DNA from 2 places in the Nocardia sp. CS682 genome. Region 1 is predicted to be linked to the other one. Evidence: riboswitches for the same ligand, from Rfam matches in the RefSeq annotation. Region 1 holds a riboswitch; the other holds the start of a gene.
The links. A riboswitch is a leader RNA that binds a small molecule or an ion and turns the genes downstream of it on or off. The one in region 1 is predicted to bind thiamine pyrophosphate.
Positions count from the first base shown of each region.

Region 1 (11,599 bases):
GGCCTGGTGCTCGTCCTCGTCGCGACCTTCGCGAACAAGATGGACAACCCGGCTCTGGTGCTGTCCTACGCGGTGTTCGAGGGTTTGTTCGTCGGCGCGCTGTCGTTCATGTTCACCGACATCAGCTTCGGCGGGGCCGGCGGCAGCGGCATGATCGCGCAGGCGGTGCTTGGCACCTTCGGTGTCTTCGCAGGCATGCTCGTCGTCTACAAGACCGGCGCCATCCGCGTCACGCCGCGCTTCACCCGGATGATCGTCGGCGCCATGATCGGCGTGCTGGTCCTGGTGATCGGCAACCTGGTGGCCGGCTTCTTCATCTCCGGCGGCCTCGGCCTGCGCGACGGTGGACCGATCGCCATCATCTTCAGCCTGGTGGTCATCGCGATCGCCGCGTTCAGCTTCCTGCTCGACTTCGACGCCGCCGATCAGCTGATCCGCGCGCAGGCGCCGGAGAAGGCGGCCTGGGGCGTGGCCCTCGGCCTGACCGTCACCCTGGTCTGGCTGTACGTCGAGATCCTGCGGCTGCTGAGCTACTTCAACAACGACTAGTACCAAGCGGTTTCGACCGCCTGAGCTGACAACGGGTGGTTGCCGGAAACGGCAACCACCCGTTGTGCGTCCTGAGACAGCAGAGGGCGCTCACCGCTGGGATGACCGCCCTCTGCTGCGTACGAGCTATCTCAGCTCAGGCGCTCGATGACCATCGCCATACCCTGGCCGCCGCCGACGCACATGGTCTCCAGACCGAACTGCTTGTCGTGGGTCTGCAGGTTGTTGATCAGCGTGGTGGTGATGCGGGCACCGGTCATGCCGAACGGATGGCCCAGCGCGATGGCGCCACCGGAGACGTTCAGCTTGTCCTCATCGATCTTCAGCTCGCGGGCCGAGCCGAGCACCTGCACCGCGAACGCCTCGTTGATCTCGACCAGGTCGATATCGTCGATCGACTTGCCCGCCAGGGCCAGTGCGCGCTTGCACGCCTCGATCGGGCCGAGGCCCATGATCTCCGGGGACAGACCCGAGACGCCGGTGGACACGATGCGGGCCAGCGGGGTCAGGCCGAGTTCCTTGGCCTTGGTGTCGCTCATGATGACCAGCGCGGCGGCGCCGTCGTTGAGCGGACAGCAGTTGCCCGCGGTGATCGTGCCGTCGGGGCGGAACACCGGCTTCAGCTTGCTGACCGCCTCGTAGGTGACGCCCGCGCGCGGGCCGTCGTCCTTGGACACCACGGAGCCGTCGGGCAGCGTGACCGGGGTGATCTCGCGCTCGAAGAAGCCGTTCTTGATGGCTTCCTCGGCCCGGTTCTGCGACCGGACGCCCCAGTGGTCCTGCTCTTCGCGGGTGATCCCGGTGAAGCCCGCGACGTTCTCCGCGGTCTGGCCCATCGCGATGTAGGCGTCGGGGATGAGGCCGTCTTCGCGCGGGTCGTGCCAGACGCCCGCGCCGCCCTCGGCGGTCTTCGCGGTGCGCGCCTGCGCGTCGGCGAAGAGCGGGTTCTGGGTGTTCGGCCAGCTGTCGGCGGAGCCGTTCTTGTACCGGGACACCGTCTCGACGCCCGCGGAGATGAACACGTCTCCTTCGCCCGCCTTGATCGCGTGGAAGGCCATCCGGGTGGACTGCAGCGACGACGCGCAGTAGCGGTGCACGGTGGTGCCGGGCACCAGGTCGTAGCCGAGCTGGACCGCGACGATCCGGGCCATGTTGAAGCCGGACTCGCCACCGGGGGAACCGCAGCCGAGGATCAGGTCATCGATCTGGTTGGGGTCCAGGGCGGGTACCTTGTCGAGCGCCGCGCGGACGATCTGGGTGGTCAAATCGTCGGGCCGCATGTCGACCAGCGATCCCTTGGCCGCCCGGCCGATGGGGGAGCGGGCGGTCGAGACGATGACAGCCTCAGGCATGAGGACTCCTTTGTCTGAAGGAACGTGCGAACCGCGGTTGTTACTCGCGGGTTCCTATCGAATCTACGTCGCGCCCCAGGGGACTGGCAGCCGGGGTCGCCTCGCCCAACGCCTCGAGCAGCACCGGAAGTAGCTGGGCCGCGGCCAGCTCGTAACCGGCGGCCGAGGGGTGGAATCCGTCGGCGGCGAAAAGGAGTTCGGGCTGGGCGCGGAACTCCGGAGCGAGCAGATAACCCATCGGCACCGGACGGCCGCCCGCGACGGCGGTGGCCACCGTCTGCGCCTTGGCCAGCCGGACGCTCCAGTTGTGCACCACCGTGCGCAGCGGCTGCGGAATCGCGGTCACCGTGCCGAGATTCGGGCAGGTGCCGACCACGACCACGCTGTCGGCCCGGCGCAGTCGGGAGACCGCGGCGGCCAGCCTGCGTGCGGAGGCGCGAACCGAGTGCTTCTTGGTGATGTCGTTGGCGCCGATGAGGATCACCGCGGCGTCCGGCGGCGGACCGGCCACGAACATGGCGTCCACCTGACCGGACAGGCCCTTGGAGGTGGCGCCGGAGATCGCCTTGGTGCTCAATCGAATTCGCTGCCCGGTAGCCATGGCCAGGCCACGGGCCAGGCGGACGCCGGGCACCTCGTCGGCCACCACGCAGCCGACACCGGCCGCGGTGGAGTCACCGAAGATCATCAGGTGCAGGTCCGCGTGCTTGCCGGTGCGCCAGCGTTCCGGCGTCAGGCAGCCCGCCGTGTAGATCCCATCGGCTTCCGGAGGTTTCGAGGTGTCGCGGCCGATCACGCCACGCGCCGCGCCTGCCTGCGCCATCAATAGTCGAGAGGCCGCCCACCATGCGGTGCCCGCGCCGGAACCGGCCAAGACTGTTGCGGCACCGGTCACCGCGGCCGTCCGCCAGCCGATGCGTGGTGCACTCACAACAGAAAATGTACCGACTTCACGCAGTTGGGGCAGCCGGAGCGGGAACCTGGAACGAGCCGCGGGCGGGAATGTTCGCGTGATCGGTGGTGACGGTTACTTCGACCAAACCCGGGCCGGTGTCCTGGAGCAGTGAGTACTGCATGCTGCCGTAGAGACCGGCCACGATCGTCTCGTCGTAGCCGCCGACCGCGCCGGTGCTGGTGTTGTGCCAGGCCACGGTGGTGCGGACCTCGCACAGCGGGGCCAGCGGATAGTCGCCAGGCCCGATGCCGGCAACGGGCAGCGCGCGCATATTGAGGATTGCCCGGCCCGGCCACGCCGGGCCGACATCGGCCCAGGTCCGGATGGTGGTGCCACACCAGCCGCCGTAGGCGAGCGTGGGCACCTGCGGGAACTCGATGGTCACTGCGTTCGCCTGCGCGCCCGGTCCGGCCAGCGCGGCGAATGCCGCTCCGGCCAGCACAACGCCGGCCTTGGCGATGTTCGGCTGCTTCATGGTTCGGATCCTAAATGGGCGTTTGCCGGAATCCCGGTTTGTCGCGGCGGAGGGGCTTGCGCGTGGCGTGCGCGAACTCACACCGGGACCATCTGGAACTATGGGTCGCATGCGCATCGCCGACCATGTAGTGGACCTCATCGGCAATACGCCGCTGGTCCGGTTGAACTCTGTTGTAGGCCCGAACGCCGGACTGGTGGCGGCCAAGATCGAATACCTGAATCCGGGTGGTAGCTCCAAAGATCGGATCGCGGTCAAGATGATCGACGCGGCCGAGCAGTCCGGGGCGCTGAAGCCCGGTGGCACCATCGTCGAACCCACCTCCGGTAACACCGGCGTCGGCCTCGCGCTGGTCGCCCAGCAGCGCGGCTACCACTGTGTCTTCGTCTGCCCGGACAAGGTGAGCGAGGACAAGCGCAACGTGCTGCGCGCCTACGGCGCCGACGTCGTCGTGTGCCCGACCGCCGTCGCGCCGGAGGACCCGGCCAGCTACTACAGCGTCTCCAACCGCCTGGTCGGCGAGATCGACGGAGCCTGGAAGCCGGACCAGTACTCCAACCCGGGCGGCCCGGACAGCCACTACGAGACCACCGGTCCGGAGATCTGGCGCGACACCGAAGGCAAGGTCACCCACTTCGTCGCGGGCGTCGGCACCGGCGGCACCATCACCGGCGTCGGCCGCTACCTCAAGGAGGTGTCCGGCGGCCAGGTCAAGATCATCGGCGCCGACCCGGAGGGCTCGGTGTACTCCGGCGGCACCGGACGGCCGTACCTGGTCGAGGGCGTCGGCGAAGACTTCTGGCCCTCCGCCTACGACCCGGCGATCCCGGACGAGATCATCGCGGTCTCGGACGCGGACTCGTTCGACATGACCCGGCGCCTCGCCCGCGAGGAAGGCCTGCTGGTCGGCGGCTCGTGCGGCATGGCCGTGGTCGCGGCCATCGAGGTCGCCAAGCGTGACCCGGACGCGGTCGTGGTGGTGCTGCTGCCCGACGGCGGCCGCGGCTACCTGTCGAAGATCTTCAACGACCAGTGGATGAGCTCCTACGGCTTCCTGCGCGAGCGCCTCGACGGCAGCACGGTCGAACCGCTGGTCGGCGACGTGCTGCGCGGCAAGTCCGGCGAACTGCCCGACCTGGTGCACACCCACCCGTCGGAGACCCTGCGCGACGCCATCGAGATCCTGCGCGAGTACGGGGTGTCGCAGATGCCCGTGGTCGGTGCCGAGCCGCCGGTGATGGCGGGCGAGGTCGCGGGCAGCGTGTCCGAGCGCGATCTGCTCTCCGCGGTGTTCGAAGGCCGTGCGCACCTGACGGATTCGGTCGGCAAGCACATGAGCCCGTCGTTCCCGCTGATCGGCGCGGGCGAGCCGATCTCGGCGGCGACCAAGGCGTTGTCGGATACCGACGCGCTGATGGTTGTCGAAGAGGGCAAGCCCGTCGGCGTCATCACCCGCCACGACCTGTTGGGCTTCCTCAGCATCGGAACCCTCGGCCACTGATCCGCTGATCCGCCTCTCCGCGTATTCAGGCCAGACCTAGGCGTCCGGCCGAGCAGCGTTGGCGACCGGCGGTGATGCGGTTTGTCAGTCAGCCCGTACCCGGTGAGTTACCCATGTACTCGCGAGATCTGTTGTCGTGGAACGTTGGTCGGGGCCCGTTGCGGGCCTCGACTATTCGAGGCGGGCGCGCAAGGCTAGTGCGTCGCGGGGTGCCATGACCTTGGCGTCGTTGTCGAAGTAGCAGAAGACGTCGTGGTCGGCGGACCAGTCGCGGATCTTTTCGGCCCACATATCCAGGCCCTCGTCGGTATACCCGCTGACGTAGAGCTCGTCGTGACCGTGCAGCCGGATGTAGACGAAAGCGGCGGTGACCTCCTCCATCAGCGGGTATTTGCCTGCGGCATCGGCGATTACGAGCGCGATCTGGTGCTTGGTCAGCAGCTCGGTGAACTCCGGGGTGACGAAGCTGGGGTGACGGATCTCCAGCGCGTGCCGCAGCGGCCGGTCGGCGTCGGTGGTCGTGAACGCCGGATCCACCCGATGGTCGTGCTGCTTCGCGATCTCGGCGGCGTGCGTGGTGCTGCGCGGGAGGTGGGTGAAGAAGGTGCCGAGCAGCTCCGGATCGAACGGGAAGTTCGGCGGCAGCTGCCAGAGGATGGGGCCGAGTTTCGGGCCGAGGGCCAGCAGCCCGGAGGCGAGGAAATTCGCCAGCAGTTCGTCACCGTCGCGCAGGCGCTTCATGTGCGTGATGAATCTGCTGCCCTTCACCGCGAACACGAAGTCGTCCGGCGTCTGACTCGACCAGTTCTGGTAACTCGACGGACGCTGCAGCGCATAGAAGGAGCCGTTGATCTCAACGCTGTTCAGCTGCTCGGACAGGTAGGCGAGCTCGCGCTTCTGCGTGACGCCTTTCGGATAGAAGACGCCACGCCACGGCGGATACACCCAGCCCGAGGTGCCGATCCGGATCTCACCCATGACTCCATCGTGGCAGCCGAGGCCATCGGCTAGCCGGATTTGCCGACCACGGCCCGCTCTTTCCGCAGCGTCGCAATCCGGCCGACGGCCCACGCCACCAGCACCGCGGCCAGGAACGACAGCAGCGACGCACTCATCCACGCCTGCTTGGTGAAGTGCAGCTGCTCCTGCACATCCACCCAGAAGTCGGTCCACACACCGGCATCGCCCGGGTTGATGAGTTGATAGACCGAGAGCCCGGCCAGCCAAGCTGCGATCATTCCCCAGCGCGGCGGGGCATCGTCGGCGGTGTTCCACTCGCCCTTCGCGCGCAGGAAGAAGTCGGCGACCAGCACCCCGAGCAGCGGCACGAACACCGAGCCGATCAGGCCGAGGAAGGCGAAGTAGTTCGCCATGTTCAGCTGCAGCGCGAGCAGCGTGATCAACGCGCCCAGACCGACCGACAGGATCCGCCGGTCGATGCGCGGCGCGAGATTCTGGATCGAGAGCGCCGTGGAGTACACGTTGGCGAAGGACTGATCGGCTTCGCGCAAGACGAACACGAAGAAGAACAGCCCACCGAGACTCACCTGGAGGAACGGCGAGTACTGACCGTCGCCGGTGGCCCGGGCCAGCGCGAACAGCCCGAGCGTGTAGGCGACGATCTGGGTGATCGCGTAGGCCCCGCTGGCCGCGCCGAACGCCGTGCCGGTGCTGCGCGAGTGCCGGGTGTAGTCGGCCGCGACCGGCATCCAGGAGATGGACACCGCGAGCGCGGCGTCGGTAGCGATCCAGAAGAGGTTCCAGTCGGCGCCGAACGGGCCGCTGCCGTGCGGGCCCGGATTGGCCGACAGGTCAGGCAATCCGGTGCGGAAGAACTGGATATAGAACCAGACCAGCGCGATCACCACGCCGATCGTGACGAACCGGCGCAGCAGCCGCACCGAGCCGAGCGGCCAGATGGTCAGCGCCGTGGTCAGCACGCCCGCCGCCACCACGTAGAGCCAGTGCGGGCCGCCGCCGAACAGTTCGTCGGCGGCGTCGCCGATGACGATCAATTCGAAAGTGCCCCAGCCGATCAGCTGGGCGATGTTCAACACGGTGGGCAGATAACTGAGTTTCGCGCCGAACAGACCGCGCAGCAGCACCATCGCGGGCTTGCCGGTCTTGGCGCCCGGCACCGCGGCCAGGCCGAGCATCAGCCCGCCGACGACGGTACCGACGATCATCGCCAGGATGCCCGCGGCGATGGAGATCTGCGGTACGCCATCGGAATTCGGTGCCAGCACGGTGTACGCGCCGGAGAAGGCGATGAGGCTGACACCCAGATTTGCCCAGAATGCGCTCTGGTCCCAGAAGGACAGCACCTTCGGGGCGGGCTCATCGAGGGTGAAGGGGGCCTCGTGCCGTTCGGAGTTGTGCAGGGTCGATGCAGACATGCCCGAAACGCTCTTCCTACGCCGGCATTACCCGGACAGGTTCATGCGGTCGGCGAAGCGCTGGGGTCCGCCCTCTCAGCCCGGCCGTGCCCGAGCTCCCGCGGTGGGGGTGGTTCGGGCGAATAGTACACGTGGCAGCTCGGCCGTCCCGGGCCTGCGCGCTCGGACGGCGGTGAGCTTCGAGTTCGCTCGAGTGTTTATCCGTCATCTCATGGGTAGTACGAATAAGGAATGCAGACGCGCGAATGTCCGCTCTGAGCAGGGAATTGGCGTTGTGCGTTCAGGATCACACCGGCTGTTAACCCTGATAACGGAGATGTAACGGTCTGTTCACTGGGCACCGCGAGGATTACTAGGTATGACGCGCAGGCAAGTGATCGGATGGGTAGCTCTGCTGGCCTCGGTGCTTGCCGGGGCGACGTTACTCGATCGCGTGCATTTTCCGGCGCCGCAAATGATTCTAGCGATCGTCGTCGGCGGGGCGCTGGCGTTGGCCGGGAAGTTGCCGGCCCCGATGCCTCGGCAGCTCTCGTGCGGTGTGCAGTCCATGCTGGGGGTGCTGATGGGCAGCTACCTGGAGATCTCGCTGCTGTCGAGCATCGGGATGGCGCTGGTGCCGGTGCTGGCCGTCACGGTGGCGACGCTGCTGATCAGCCTGCTGGTCGCGGTGGTGTTCGCCCGGTTCGCCCACGTGGAATTGCCGACCGCGACGCTCGGACTGCTGGCCGGTGGCTCCGCGGCCGTGGTCGCGGTGGCCGACGACATGGACGCCGATCCGCGGCAGGTGGCGTTCATGCAGTACCTGCGGGTCGCGCTGGTCGCGGTGAGCGCGCCCGCCCTCGGCGCGCTGCTGAACAACAGCGGCGAGGGTTTGGTCAGCGAGCACGCGACGCTCGGCGCCGCGGTCACCAATCCCGATCTGCCGTACTGGATGATCGTCGGGCGCGGCGATCAGGTCGCCGGGTTGTCCATCGCGGTGATGCTGTGCGTGCTCGGCACCAAAATGGGCAAGCGGCTCAGTCTGCCGAGTCCCGCGCTGATCGGGCCGATGCTGATGACGGCGGTGCTCACCGCGCTGGGCGTCAGCCACGGGTACGCGCCGACGAATCTGTTCAAGGATCTGCTGTTCGTGCTCATCGGTTTCGAGGTGGGCACCCGCTTCACCAAGCCGGTCGTGCGCGAGATGGCCCGGATGATCCCCGGCATGACGGTCACCATCGTCGCGCTGTCGGCCATCGTCGCCGGCCTCGCCGTCACCGTCGCCACCTTCGTCGACCTCCAACTGTCCGACATCTACCTGGCCACCACACCGGGCGGCATCAACGCCGTGCTGGCCACCGCCGAGTCGATGGACGCCAACCTGCCGTTGATCACCTGTGTGCAGAGCATGCGATTGCTGCTCATGGTGTTGATGCTGCCGCTGCTGGCGAAGGCGATGCGGTGGTTCTCGGCGCGGCAGTTGGGGATGCCGGAACCCGAGTTAGCGGTCTGACCCGGCCTGCGCGGACACTTTCACGCGCCGTACCGCGGTTTTCGGCGCGGTGCGGCGATAACTGTCCATCCAGGCCGGGTTCCCGTGCGCCACTACGCCTTCCGTACCGCGCCGACGATGAGATCGGTCCATTCGTCGGCCAGTGCGGCCAGGCGATACCACGCCGCGTGGACCCGATCATCGGACACCTTTTCGGCGGTGTGCAGCAGGTGGCTGGCGTGCGCGTGTGCCGCGGCCATGCGATCGACGGTGGCACCGAGAGAGCCGGTGCGCAGGTGCTCGGTGCACCCGCGACGGGGCACCTGAGTGGCCACCCACTTATCGATGGCGGCGACCAATTCGGCTCGGCGGCAGTCGATTCCCGCGGCCGCGAGTGGATTGCCGTGGCGCTGCCGGTGCAGTGTGGCCAACGTGCGGGCCCAGCCGATCAAGGGGTGGTCGGTATTCGGATCGCCTTGGCTACTGGCGAATGCGGCGACCAGCTCGCGCTGATCCGGCAGTGATCGAGCGGTGCCGCGGCCGGGGAGGGCGTGATCACGCACGAACATCGCGGGCTCCCAGCGGGCGGTGGCGCATCGCGGCGTGATCGACCGGCCCTCGGTCGACGGGGTCGGCGGTCTGTGTGTTCATTGTGTTCCTCCGGGTGACGTCAGGCGGGAGGCATTGCCCTGATGCCGGATCCGGGGATAAGCGTGCGCCACCCATCTCGGCGTGTCGGTGACATCGAGATGGCACAGCGATGACAGGTCGTAACAATCTTCTCCGCATCGCGTCGGGCCGCATTGTGAGGAAGACCGACCAGTTCGCGGCGGTCGACTAAGGACCGTACGGGTTCGCGCGCCGCAGCGGCGAGTAGTCGCGCCGAATGACTCAATGCGGCAAATTATCTGCAAACGAATGGTTCGAGTTATGTGGCAGGGGTATAACCGGCATTGAAGCAGCCTCGGCAAACGCCATGGCGTAATCGGATAGCGAAGGGATGGGCATGTACACCTCCAGTTTGGCTATCGATTTCCAGAAGGGGTTCTCGGACGCGTGGAGTTCGGTGGCCACGTTCGTCCCCAAGCTGGCCGGATTCATCGTCATCTTGCTCATCGGCTGGATCGTCGCGAAGGTCGTGTCGACGATCGTGGACAAGGTGCTCGACCGGCTCGGCTTCGACCGCCTGGTCGAGCGTGGCGGGCTCAAGCAGATGATGTCGCGCAGCCGCTACGACGCCTCCGATCTGCTGGCGAAGCTGGCCTACTACGCGATCCTGCTGATCGCGCTGCAGCTCGGCTTCGGCGTCTTCGGTCCGAATCCGGTGAGCGATCTGCTCGACGGCATCGTCTCCTGGCTGCCGAAGGCCGCGGTCGCGATCATCATCGTGGTTATCGCGGGCGCCATCGCCTCCGCGGTGCGTGACCTGGTCGGCAACATGCTCGGCGGGCTGTCCTACGGCGCGATGATCGGCCGGATCGCCGCGGTGTTCATCTGGGGCGTCGGCATCGTCGCCGCGCTGAACCAGATCGGGGTGGCCATGTCGGTCACCATGCCGATCCTGATCACCGTGCTGGCCACCATCGGCGGCATCCTGGTGGTCGGCGTCGGCGGCGGCATGGTTCGCCCGATGCAGCAGCGCTGGGAGAACTGGCTGAGCGGGCTGGAAGAGGAGATGCCCGCGGTCAAGGGGCACGCCGAGGCCTACTCGCGCGGTCGCGAGGATGCCTCGCGGGAGCAGCTGTGGATGGATCAGCAGGCAGCCCGTGGTCAGCACGCGCAGCAACAGCAGTGGGATCAGGGTGCGATGCAGGGCGGCGGCGGCTCGTACGAGCAGTCCGGTGAGTACATGGGGTACCGCGATCCGGGCGACCGGCGCTAGGCGCCCCGCTCGGTTCGAATGACGAACGCGTCCGCCGTGGGCTCTCGGCCTGCGGCGGACGCGTTTGTTCTCTTGCCCGTCAGGCGGGTTGCAGGGACGGGTGCAGGCACACGCTCGCCAGGCGCAACTGCACCCAGTCGGCGTTCGCCCAGCTGCCGAGGTCGCCCGGTGCCGTGCCGGTCATCGGCGCGCCGCGATCGGCCGCGACCTCGCGTACGTGATCGAGCAGTCCGCGTGCGTAGCCGGCGAGCAGCACGCTCACCGGAACACGCGCGGATTCCTCGACGCCGAGGGTGAGGATGTCGCGCACCGCGGCGGCGTGCTGATCCAGTGCCGCCGACAGCGCGGGCAGCTCCGCGGCCGCGGCAAGCGCCGGTACCCCGTGCGTCTTGTGCAGGCGGTTCAAAATCTTGCGCGCCGACACTTCGAGCAACGCGGGGCCCAGCAGAAACATGTTCCTATGCTAGCAACCGGCGAGTCTTTATAGAACTGTGACGCTTCACCCAGTCGGTTTTGCCGGAAAAGTGCGTTCCAGCAAATTGCCCGCACGAAAATTATTGGGGCAGAACCGGTTCGCCGAAGCCGTTCATAAACGCGACCGACCGGTACGAATTGGGTGCGGCCGAACGTACGGTGCCGAGTGTGCGTTCAGTCCACGGATGGCGTCACCTGAAGGCGTTGGAGTCGGTGAGCGCGCGCCCGAGCACCAGTTGGTGCACCTCCGCAGTGCCCTCATAGGTGAGCACCGACTCCAGGTTGTTCGCGTGGCGCAGCACCGGATAGTCCAGCGTGATGCCGTTCGCGCCCAGAATGGTGCGGCACTCGCGAGCGATCGCGATGGCCTCCCTGGTGCTGTTCAGCTTCCCGGCGCTCACCTGCTCGGGTGTCACCACGCCGCGATCCTTCAACCGGCCGAGGTGCACGGCGAGCAGCTGACCCTTGCCGAATTCCAGGGCCATGTTCGCCAGCTTCGCCTGGGTCAGCTGATACGCGGCCAGCGGCTTGTCGAACACCTCGC
Region 1 covers NZ_CP029710.1:3,330,410-3,342,008, reverse strand. The annotation lists gene DMB37_RS15115 (Bax inhibitor-1/YccA family protein) at 1-549, shown strand, start outside; gene DMB37_RS15110 (acetyl-CoA C-acetyltransferase) at 681-1,901, opposite strand; gene DMB37_RS15105 (SGNH/GDSL hydrolase family protein) at 1,942-2,832, opposite strand; gene DMB37_RS15100 (hypothetical protein) at 2,852-3,331, opposite strand; gene DMB37_RS15095 (cystathionine beta-synthase) at 3,441-4,832, shown strand; gene DMB37_RS15090 (DUF72 domain-containing protein) at 5,004-5,810, opposite strand; gene DMB37_RS15085 (cytosine permease) at 5,840-7,228, opposite strand; TPP riboswitch at 7,225-7,340, opposite strand; gene DMB37_RS15080 (AbrB family transcriptional regulator) at 7,587-8,720, shown strand; gene DMB37_RS15075 (DUF4254 domain-containing protein) at 8,813-9,268, opposite strand; gene DMB37_RS15070 (hypothetical protein) at 9,706-10,581, shown strand; gene DMB37_RS15065 (DUF6401 family natural product biosynthesis protein) at 10,661-11,035, opposite strand; gene DMB37_RS15060 (acyl-CoA dehydrogenase family protein) at 11,247-11,599, opposite strand, start outside.

Region 2 (11,599 bases), 760 kb from region 1:
TCAGTCGTGGCCGAGCGGCACGGTGGGCCACGATCCCGGCCGGGCGCAGGTCGTATTGGTCGCGGAACCCGGCGATATGGACCCCGGAGATATGGAGTCCGACGATATGGCTGACCAGCAGCCGTATGCGGGCATCACCGACGAACAGATGAGCGATGCCGAGCTGTGCACCGCGGCCCAGGAGGAGGCGGCGGGTGACATCGAGGACGAGGTCGAGGTCTGCGCGGCGAAGCGGACCGACAGCGCGACAGCGCGATTCGACAGCGCACCGCAGGACGACTATGCGGAGTACGAGTCCATCACTCCTTACCAACTGAAGGGTGACGTCGGGGTTGCGCCGCAGACTCGCAAGAACCCTTTCAACATGTCCTATCTTGCGGCTTCCATGAAATCGCTGTTGGCGGTGTGCGCCTACACGACCGGGAAGGGCGGCGGTTCCTGCGGTGACGCGTCGGACGACATCTGCTTCGATCGCGACGGCGCCGAATCCGATACCGCCAAGGGGCTGGACGACTACCTCGCGAAGAAGCGCGGCATGCTCTGCGGAGAAGGCTCGGATAGCGACCTGCCCGAGATCGACCGCGAGGTGAAGCAGGCCGCGCTGCTGGCCTACCGCCAAGCCAAGACGGCAGCTGTGAATGTCGAAAGCCGGATCGAATCCGACAAGGCCGAAGCTTGGGCGGTGCAGAAATGGCGTGCAGCCGGATGGCTGGATTGAACGCGAGGATGATCGCCACCCGTGTGCGGTGATTGGATCCGCCCGCCGATCTGCGCACCGCCGAGCCGATCCAGGTGGTGGGCAGGTCAATCAGACACTCCCGCACCGAACGCTATGACGGCGTCGGTCCAGGAGTGCAGGGCTCTATCGGCGGAGGTGGGTCTCGGCGAAGGCGAGGCCGTCCTCGGTGGCTGTGGCGAGGATGCTCATGTGGTCTTGGTCCGGGTAGTGGCGGTAGGTGAGGGGGTTGGCGTGGGCGGTGAGTTCGGCGGCGAGTAGGTCGGTGGTGACCGGGAACACGGCGGTGTCGGCCAAGCCTTGGGCGACGAATACCGGGCGCTGGTAGCCGGTCAGCGGGATCTCGAAGGTGGTGGCGGCGACGGTGGGGAAATCGCCGACTGCCAAGGGTTTGGTGAGCATCTGCCCGAAACCGATAGTGCCGACCCGCTCGGCCATCGGGTCCAGGCACAGGCGTGCGGTGTCGGCGAGGACCTGCTTGCCGATGGGGGTGAGGTAGCTGTCCAGATCGAAGTCCGGGCGAGCCACGGTCAGCGCGCGGAGGCCGTAGGCGGCGTAGGCGGTGACCTCGCCGGGGGTCAATGATGCGGGAGTAGCGGGATTGCCGAAGGCGAGCAGTTGTTCGGTGAAATGATTGGCCGGGGCGTAGGCGATCGTTGCGCGCAAATCCAGGTCGGGTGCGTAGTCGGCGGCCACTGCTGCGGTGACCAACGTGTTCTTCCCGCCCTGGGAGTGGCCGACCGCTACCCACTGGTTCGACAAGCTCGGTACGGCGGCACGGGCCGCACGCACCATGTCGATCTCGTTGTAGGCCTCGGATTCGGCGAGGTAGGCCTCGGCCGCCGGGTCGCCGTAGAAGGCGTAGTCGGTGGCCGCGATCGCGTACCCGGCGGCGAGCCAGCGGGACAAGAACTGCGAGGTCTCCGGATCGTCCTTGGCGGCCGAGGGTGCGCACCCGGGGGAGATGCCGACTGTGCCGTGATGCCAGCCCATGACCGGCCAGCCGCCCTGCGGCGCGGTTCCCGGCGGAACGAGCAGCATCCCGGTGACCCGCACCGGCTGATTCTGCGGACCCGTCGACCAGTAGGTGATCCGCTGCCGCTGGGCCGCGCCCTCCGGGCCAACGGCTGCGGGCAGATCACCGACCTCGATCACCGAGCCGGGCGCGGACGACCCGGGTGCCGGTTGCGCCGCCACCATCGGCGCCGACGCCACAACCGAAGCGGCCACGGCAACCCCTGCGAGCAGATGACGTGCGTTCATCATCAACCTTTCCCTTCGGAGACGACCTTCGAACAAGGCGGCAGAACAGGCAAAGACCTCGACTATGGCAGCGGATGCGCACACCCTCGCGATGTGCGCGAAATGTTAGCAGATAGGTATTACTCTGGGTTACACGTGTTGACGGGGGCTGCCCGTCATTCCCGCCTGACAACATCGGCGAAGGGGCCTTATCGGTGTGCGCGACGCCGTGGCGCCGGATCCGCAACTGCACCGTCGCCTCGGCCGGCGCGAGCTCGAGTTGCTCGTTCTCGATCGCAATCGCCGCTGCTCCGGCGAGTCTCGTCTTCCCTTCCTGACTGTCCGGTCTCGGACCTTGAACCTGGAGACCCTGGCAAGAATCTTGACGCAGGAGATCACCCCAGGCTCGAACGTATGTTCGATATACTGGAGGTAGGTGGGAATCGGCCGAGAGCGAGGGGTCATGCAAGAGTCGTCCTCGGGTCTGCTGAAATTGCTGGTCAGTGAGGTTGCGTTGCGGCACGGGTTCGGGTGCGAGGAGTCGGACGGGGAGTTCGTGCTCAGTGGTGCGGCGGGGGTTCGGATCGTGCTGCCGAGTACTCGGCTGGCGCGGCGGGGTGCTCGTGCGCCGCGCCAGCTGTGGGCGGCGCTGGTCGGTGATCGGCTGGAGATGCAGATCGTGGATCTGACCGCGGGGCAGCTCGAGATGGCGCGGCTGGAGTCGGTGCGGCCGCTGCTGCGGACTCGGCTCTGCTCGGCGCGCACCAAGGGGTTGATCAATGATGTGCGGCGGTTGGTCGCGCCCGGCCTGCTGCAGCGGGTGCTGGTCGACTTCGGCGAGATCATGACCCCGGTGACCTATACGGCTGCACTGCGTTGGGGCGCAAAGGAATCCGACCTGTTCGAGATCGCCGAACGCAACACCCGCGCGGAGGGTGGGCTCGACCTGATGGCGGCCGAGATCGACGGCATGGACGACATCGATATTCAAATGCTCTACGGTGCTTCGGATTTCGTCACGGCGCACGTGCGCTGGCTCGACGACTACCCGGTCGTGGGGCCCTGGGGCGCATTGCTCGTCATCCCAGGGCACACCCACCTGCTCGTGCACCCGATCACCGGCCCCACCGTCTTCGCCGGAACGAGCCTGCTCGCCCAGCTGCTCGTCGCGGGCGAAGCCGAGTCGAGGCCGGTCAGCCGCTCGATCTATTGGTGGCGCAACCGAATCACCGTCGACATCGCCGCGACCATTCGCGGCAGCGGCGACCGGATGGAGGTCGTCCCCGCCGATCACCTCGAGTCGCTGCTGGCGATCATGCGACGGGACGGAAACGACCGGTTCCCGCACACCTGAAGCGGTGTGCGGGAACCGGATGCGTTGCCGGACAGGCGAACCCGTCTACGAACCTACGAAACGACGGGCAGGTAGACCGCGTTACCGTTGTCGACGAACTCCGCGGACTTCGCCGCCATCCCGGCCTCGATCGCCTCGACATCGGTGAGCTGGTTACGCGCGGCGTACTCACGGACATCGGCGGAGATGCGCATCGAGCAGAATTTCGGACCGCACATGGAGCAGAAGTGCGCGGTCTTGGCGGGCTCGGCGGGCATGGTCTCGTCGTGGTATTCCCTGGCCGTGTCCGGATCCAGCGACAGCGCGAACTGATCGCGCCAGCGGAATTCGAAACGCGCCTTGGACAATTCGTCGTCGCGCTGCTGCGCGTGCGGGTGCCCCTTGGCCAGGTCGGCGGCGTGTGCGGCGATCTTGTAGGTGATCACGCCGACCTTGACGTCGTCGCGGTTGGGCAGCCCGAGGTGTTCCTTCGGGGTCACGTAGCAGAGCATCGCCGTGCCCGCCTGCGCGATGATCGCGGCGCCGATCGCCGAGGTGATGTGGTCGTAAGCGGGGGCGATGTCGGTGGCGAGCGGGCCGAGGGTATAGAACGGCGCCTCCTCGCACAGCTCCTCCTCCAGCCGCACGTTCTCCACGATCTTGTGCATCGGTACGTGCCCGGGGCCCTCGATCATCACCTGCACGCCATGGGATTTCGCGATCTTCGTCAGCTCGCCCAGCGTCCGCAGCTCGGCGAACTGCGCCTCGTCGTTGGCGTCGGCGATGGAGCCGGGGCGCAGGCCGTCACCGAGGGAGAAGGTCACGTCGTACTTCGCCAGGATGTCGCACAGCTCGGCGAAGTTGGTGTACAGGAACGATTCCTGGTGATGCGCCAAACACCATGCGGCCATGATGGATCCGCCGCGCGAGACGATGCCGGTGACCCGCTTGGCGGTCAGCGGCACGTAACGCAGCAGCACGCCCGCGTGCACGGTCATGTAGTCCACGCCCTGCTCGCACTGCTCGATCACGGTGTCGCGGTAGATCTCCCAGGTGAGCTTGGTCGGGTCGCCGTTCACCTTCTCCAGCGCCTGGTAGATCGGCACGGTGCCGACCGGCACGGGGGAGTTGCGCAGGATCCACTCGCGCGTCTCGTGGATGTTCTTGCCGGTGGACAGGTCCATGATGGTGTCGGCGCCCCAGCGGGTGGCCCACACCATCTTCTCGACCTCCTCGGCGATCGAGGACGAGACGGCTGAGTTGCCGATGTTCGCATTGATCTTCACCAGGAACTTCTTGCCGATGATGGTCGGCTCCAGCTCCGGGTGCTTGTGGTTGGCCGGAATCACCGCGCGACCGAGGGCGACCTCGTCGCGTACCAACTCGGGCGTCACACCCTCGCGGGCGGCGATGAACCGCATCTCGGGGGTGATGATGCCCTGCCTGGCCCAGGCGAGCTGGGTCGGCGGTCCATCGACCTCGGGCTTGGCCCAGGTATCGCGAAGTTTCGGCAGACCCGACTCCAGGTCGATCTCCGCCGAGTCGTCGGTGTACGGACCCGAGGTGTCGTAGACGTCGAAGTGCTCACCGTTGGTCAGGTTCACCCGGCGCACCGGGACGCGGAGCCCGTCGACCTCGTGATAGTGCTTGACGCTGCCTTCGATGGGGCCGGTGGTGACAGTGTCGACGGTCTCGGAGCCGTCTTTGGACGCAACAGATGCCATGATTTTTCTCCCTACGCCGGCATTACCCGGTCAGGTTCATACGGTCGACGGCCCTAGCCGTCCTCTCAGCCCGCTGGTGCGAGCCCCCGTTGGCGTGTGAAATTTTCCAGCCCGACAGTAGCTCATCCGCCTCTCCGTGTCTTCAGGCCAGACTGAGGTGCCGCGATAGTCCCGTTGGCGGCCGGCGGTGGGTAGCCTCGCCGGTCAGCCCGTGCCCGGCGAGTTACCCATGTACTCGCGAGATCAGTCCGTCTTGCCGTTGTAGGCGTCGCGCATCTGCTGCAGGACGATCTTCCGCATCCCGAGCATGGCCTGCATGGCGCGGTTCACCGCTTCCCGATCGTCGCCGGTGACCAGCTCGGTGGCCTCGGCGGGCCAGATCTGCCACGGCACCCCGTATTTGTCGTTGAGCCAGCCGCATTCGATCTCCTTGCCGCCGTCGGCGAGCAGTGCCTCCCAGAGCCGGTCGACCTCGTCCTGGCTTTCGCAGTTGACCAGCAGCGACATGGCATGGGTGTAGTTGTAGTCGCCGCCACCGTTGATGGCGGTGAACTGCTGTCCGTTGAGCTCGAAGTCGACGGTGATCGCCAGATCCGTCGGGCGGTTGGTCGCCTCGGTGTGGTACTGGACGTGGGTGATCTTCGAGTCGGCGAACAGCGAACAGTAGAACTCGGCGGCTTCTTCTGCCTGGGTGTCGTACCAGAGGTTGGTGACGATCTTTTGCATGACGGTCCTCCCGGCCGGAGTTGATAGATATCTGTGCAGACGGGATGGGCGACCGGAATTAATCGCGTTCACGTACACCATGTACTCCCGAAATCAGTGACCACTGATTTCGGGAGTACATGGTGTAACTCGCCGGGTACCGGCCGACTCAACTGACCACACGACCGCCGGTCGCCAACGTCACTATCGTGGCACCTCAGTCTGGCCTGAAGATGCGGAGGGGCGGGGGAGCTCGCGGGGACCGATCGGAAAGCCGAGCGCGCCGAAGGTGGCGTTCAGGTTGATCTCGATCTGCGTCAGCAGCGCGTTGAAGTCGGCCAGCATGGACACGACATTCTCGGTTCGGCAGCCGAATTGGTCGGGCGCGTTCGGCGCGAGCCGCGCCTTCAGCCAGTTGAGTGTGTCGGCCATGCCGAGCGACGGCAGGCTCAGATGCTCGCTGAGATGATCGCGCTTGTACAGCACCGATGCGCCACCGGCACACCACTGCTGGGACAGCCGGTCATTGGTCCACACCGGCACCGCCTCGTCGAACACGCCCTGGTACAGGAAGATCGGTGCGGTAGGAATATTGCGGCCGAGCACCGTCGAGTCGAAGACCTCCTTGATCTCGGGCACCGCGAGGAAGTCCGGGATCGGAATGGTCAGCAACCGGCCGTAGTCGACGAACATCTGGGTGAGCGCGTTGCGCGGCAGGCACTGCCGTTCGGTCTGGTCCATCAGCGCCCGGCCCTCCGGCTTCAGATACCGGTCGGAGGCTTCGCGGAACTTCGGATAGGCCTTGCGCAGTGAGGAAATGCCGATGCCGATCAACGAGGAGAACATCGATCCGTTCACATGCAGCAGCGACACCACATCCGAGGTCGGCGCCCCGAGCGCGATGCCTTTCACGTTCAGTTCGGGTGCGTAAGTCGGCTGCATTTCGGCTGCCCAGCCCGAACCCATACCGCCGCCCGAGTACCCCCACAGCGCGACGGGCGTGTTGGCCCCGTCCAGCCCGAGCGGTTCGAAACGCTCGGCGGCGCGGATGCCGTCGAGGGTCATGTAGCCCGGCTCCTTGGGCACGGTGAGGTGGCCGTTGACGCCCTCGTAGTCCGGGATGGAGACCGCCCAGCCTTGGCTGATCAACGCGGCCAGTCCGAGCAGTTCGCTCTGTGAATGGATGCCTTCGAGTCCGGCCAGGCCCGCACCCTGCTGCAACACGAACGACGGCGAGCAGTCCAGATTGGCGCTGTCGTAGTAGAACTGCAGGGAAACCAGCGGCCGGGAACGATTCGGATCGGCCAGCGCGGGGAGCACCACCGTGGTCACGGCGGCGGTGGGTTGCTCGTTCAGATCCGTAGTGCGATAAAGCAATTGCCAGGCCCGTACATTCACCGGAAGCACGGTCAGCGCCGCGAGACGTACCTCGCGGGATCGGAGAATGGCGCCAGGCTCCTTGGCTTCGAAGCCTTCGGGCGGTTGGTAGAACGAATCTTCGTGCGGGAGTGGGATTGCGGTGGCCTGCGTGGGAGTGACGGCGCCGGCGAGCAGTACGGCGGCCATGGCGAACGCCATGGTCACCAGCGTGGCAACCGCGCGCCCCGACCGGCGGGTGCGACCGGTCGGATCCCCTGTGATCACTGACACGTGTGCGTCCTTCCTCATCATGTGACAGCGATTACAACATGAGAGCCTGTTATCAACAAGAACTCTTTCTAAACCTTGCCGAGCTATGGTCGAGGGATGACCCGCAGCAAATCCGCCGCGCGGCCTGCCGAGGGGCCGGCTCGTCGCCGGATCCGTGGACTCGACGCCGAACAGCGCAGCGCACAGCGGCGCAATCAACTGCTCGACGCGGCCACCGAACTGTTTGCCGAGCAGAGCTATTCGGGAACATCGATCGAGCAGATCTGCCAGCGCGCGTATGTCGGAACCAAGGGGTTCTACGACCATTTCGACAGCAAGGAAGCGTGCTACATCGCACTGCTAGAGAAACTCACCGCGCAGATCCAGCAACGGGTGATCGCCGGCGCCGCCGCGGCCGCCGACTTGGCCTGGCCCGAGCGCGCCGTGCCGGTGATCGAGGCGTTCGTGCACGCCATCGCCGACGATTCGCGCTTGGCCAAGGTGACTTTCGGTGAAGCGGGCGGCATCTCGCCCGCGGTGGAGCGGATGCGGCGCAGCAACCGGCGTTGGTCGGCGGCCTTCCTGGACCGGGTGTGGAGCGGCGAACCGGCGAGCGACGCCGGCGTGCAGCGGGCGCGGCTGGCCTTGGCGCTGGCCACCATCGGCGGCATGTTCGAACTCGTCGCGGACTGGCTGCACCATCACGACGACGGTGGCGCCCCGGACGGCGCGGAAACCCTCACCGAGGACCTGGTCCGGTTCGTGACCGTGGTCAATGCCGGACGCGGAGCTGTTGCGGGACAATAGTTTACGACAAACGACGCGGGTCGAGCCGAATGATTCGGCCCGCCCCGCGCCGTTGTTGCCCGGCTCCTCGGGTCAGTCGCGAAGACGCGCGGGTTGAATTCGCCCCCGGACCTCGCCGAGGCCGATGCGCCCGGCGCCGGGACCCGGTGCGGACGCGGTGATGACCACCTCGTCACCGTCCTCCAGGAACGTGCGCTTCTGGCCGCCTACCAGCACGGGTTCGCTACCGCCCCAAGAGAGTTCGATGAAGGAACCGCGCTGGTCGGGCTCCGGGCCGGAGATGGTGCCGGAGGCGTACAGGTCGCCGGTGCGGGTGGCGGCGCCGTTCGCGGTGAGGTGGGCCAGCATCTGCGCGGGCGACCAGTACATCCGGGAGAACGGCGGATGCGCGACCACCTCCCCGTTCCAAGACACCGTCAGGTCTATGTCGAGACCCCACGGCTCCTTTTCCCGCAGGTAGGGCAGGGGCTCCGGGGATTGCTCCGGTGTCGGCACCCGTGCGGATTCCAGCGCGGCCAGCGGCGTGACCCAGGGCGCGATCGAGGTCGCGAAGGACTTGCCGAGGAACGGGCCGAGCGGCTGGTACTCCCACGCCTGGATATCGCGGGCGGACCAGTCGTTGACCAGCGCGACGCCGAACACCCGCTCGGCGAACTCGCCGGTCTCGATCGGATCGCCGAGTTCGGAACCGACACCGACCAGGAAGCCTAGCTCGGCCTCGATGTCCAGCCGCCGGGACGGACCGAAATCCGGTGTGCCCGAATCGGTCCGGCGCTGGCCGGACGGCCGGATCACCTCGGTGCCGGACACCACCACGGTGCCTGCCCGCCCGTGGTAGCCGACCGGCAGATGCCGCCAATTCGGCAGCAGGGGTTCGCTGTCCGGCCGGAACAGGCGGCCGAGGTTCGTCGCGTGGTCGATGCTGGCGTAGAAGTCGACGTAGTCGCCGATCGCCACCGGCAGTCCGAGCTGCACCTCGGACAGCGCATGCACTGCCGCGCTGTCGATTTCGTTGCCTACCAGTTCGCGGATGCGTTCACGCACCTGCCGCCAATGGTCCGGACCGCGTGCCATGAGGGCGGCCAGGCTCGGTTCGGCGAACTCCGGATCACCCAGTGCCGCAGCGAGATCGATGATCGAATCGCCCAATCGTGTTCCGACACGGTAGTTCTGGCCCTCCGGAGCGAAAACTCCGTAGGGCAGGTTGTCCGTACCGAACAGGGAATCGTCGGGTACTTCGACGCGAGTCTTCACGCGGGCCCCCGTCCGGACCAGGTCCACGCGTACGCCGGGTCTTCGCAGGCGAGAGCGCCTTCGCCGAGTTCCAGCGGCCGGAAGGTGTCGACCATGACCGCGAGTTCATCGAAGTAGTCGAGCCCGATGCTGCGCTCGTAGGCGCCGGGCTGCGGGCCGTGCGCGTAGCCGCCGGGATGCACCGACACCGAACCCTGCGCGATGCCGGATCCCTTGCGCGCCTCGTAATTTCCGCCGCAGTAGAACATGATCTCGTCGGAGTCGACATTGGAGTGGTAGTACGGCACCGGGATGGACAGCGGGTGATAGTCCACCTTGCGCGGCACGAAATTGCAGACCACGAAGTTGGTCCCCTCGAAGACTTGATGGGCCGGCGGCGGCTGGTGGATGCGGCCGGTGATCGGCTCGAAATCGCTGATGTTGAAGGTGATCGGATACAGGCAGCCGTCCCAGCCGACCACGTCGAACGGGTGGGTGGCGTACACCAGCCGGGTGCCGACGACCTTGCCGCCGGGGCGGTGCTTGACCAGCACCTCCACGTCGGCGCCGGTCGCGGTCAGGATCTCCGCCGGGCCGTGCAGATCGCGCTCGCAGTAGGGCGCGTGCTCGAGCAGCTGGCCGAACTTCGACAGGTACCGCTTTGGCGGGGTGATGTGGCTGGACGCCTCGATCACGTACGCGCGCAGGGGTTCCGGGCCGGTCGGCAGCCAGCGGTGGGTGGTCGCGCGCGGGATGAGCACCTGGTCGCCCTGGCGCGCGGGCAGCGGGCCGAAGACCGTTTCGACCACCGCGGCACCGGATTCCACATAGACCAGCTCGTCGCCGATCGCGTTGCGGTACAGCGGTGAGCTGCCCTTCGCCACGACATAGGAGATGCGCACATCGGAGTTGCCGAGCAGCAGCCGCCGTCCGGTCACCGCGTCGGTCCTGGCCGGCGTGTCATCGGGGAACAACTCGGGCAACCGCAGATGTCGGTGCCGCAGTGGATGATTCGGAGTGGTGGACTGATCGGGCAGCTCCCACACCGTCGAGTCGACGATCGCGGGCGGCAGCCCACGGTGGTACAGCAGTGAGGAATCCCCGGAGAAACCCTCCTCGCCCATCAGCTCTTCGTAGTAGAGCTGCCCCTGCTCGTCCCGGTGTTGCGTATGCCGTTTCGGCGGCACCGCTCCTACTTGTCGATAGAACGCCATGACCGCACCTCCTGCCTGGCTTGTGGCCTGGTTCAACTGGTCCCCATCGTAGTGATGGGCACGCGGGTGCAGTGGCGGAATCCGCCCCCGTCAGCGCGGATTCTGCCGGAACATCGGGAGATCGGGAGGCATTTCGCCTAGCTGTTCAGAAAGTTGCTGACAATTTGTCAGGCGTGGCGCAGAGCGCGGAAGACCGCTGCGCCGACGAAGGCGCCGAGGTCCTTGGCCGTCCAGCCGCCCTCGCCGGCCAGCAGCGTGCGCACCGCGCCTTCGCCGGCCGACACCCACAGCTCCACCAGCACCGGCAGCTTGCGTTCGGCGTCTTCGGTGCCCCAGGCGCGCAGGGTCGGGCGCAGCAGGGTGCTGCAGCGCTCGATGGCGAGGGCGCGGCCGCGGCCGAACGAATCCGCAACGGCCGGATCGGGATTGCCGTAGAGCAGGCGCCAGGCGTCGGGCCGGGCGGCGGCCTTCTCCAGCAGTGCGCGGAAGCCCTCGATGAACACGGTTTCGCCCGCGTCCACGTCGCGGCGGCGCATGACGCCGAGCAGGTCGTCGACCAGGTAGCTCTCTTCGCGCTGGATCAGCGCCTCGATCAGTTCGACGCGGTCGGCGAAGCAGGCGTAGACCACCGGCCGGGTCACGTTCATCCGCTCGGCGATGGCGGCCATGGTGACCGCCGCGATGCCGTGCTCCACAGCGATGGCCAGCGCGGTGTCGAGCACCTGCGGGCGGCGGCGTTCCGGGCCGAGGTGCGGCGCTCGCTGCCGCGGTCGCACGGCCGAATCGCTACCCATGAGCACAACATAGCAGCGCATGTTGCGGAGTTCTCGCTGGTCCTGCGCCTGTAGATCAATTTCCTACGCTGGTGAATGTTAATGCTACAGTCGTGCATGAAGTCGGCTGGGTAGTGCCGACTGTCTTTGTCGAGCGACCTGCACGCGGGTGCGAGCGCTATGCCACAGCCGAGGAGTCAGCG
Region 2 covers NZ_CP029710.1:4,092,158-4,103,756, reverse strand. The annotation lists gene DMB37_RS18495 (hypothetical protein) at 1-718, shown strand, start outside; gene DMB37_RS18490 (lipase family protein) at 863-2,002, opposite strand; gene DMB37_RS18485 (hypothetical protein) at 2,442-3,332, shown strand; gene thiC (phosphomethylpyrimidine synthase ThiC) at 3,386-5,035, opposite strand; TPP riboswitch at 5,031-5,135, opposite strand; gene DMB37_RS18475 (VOC family protein) at 5,279-5,761, opposite strand; gene DMB37_RS18470 (lipase family protein) at 5,945-7,390, opposite strand; gene DMB37_RS18465 (TetR/AcrR family transcriptional regulator) at 7,487-8,176, shown strand; gene fahA (fumarylacetoacetase) at 8,249-9,430, opposite strand; gene DMB37_RS18455 (homogentisate 1,2-dioxygenase) at 9,427-10,623, opposite strand; gene DMB37_RS18450 (TetR/AcrR family transcriptional regulator) at 10,791-11,417, opposite strand.
Region 2: another riboswitch for thiamine pyrophosphate. It lies ahead of thiC (phosphomethylpyrimidine synthase ThiC); the one in region 1 lies ahead of DMB37_RS15085 (cytosine permease).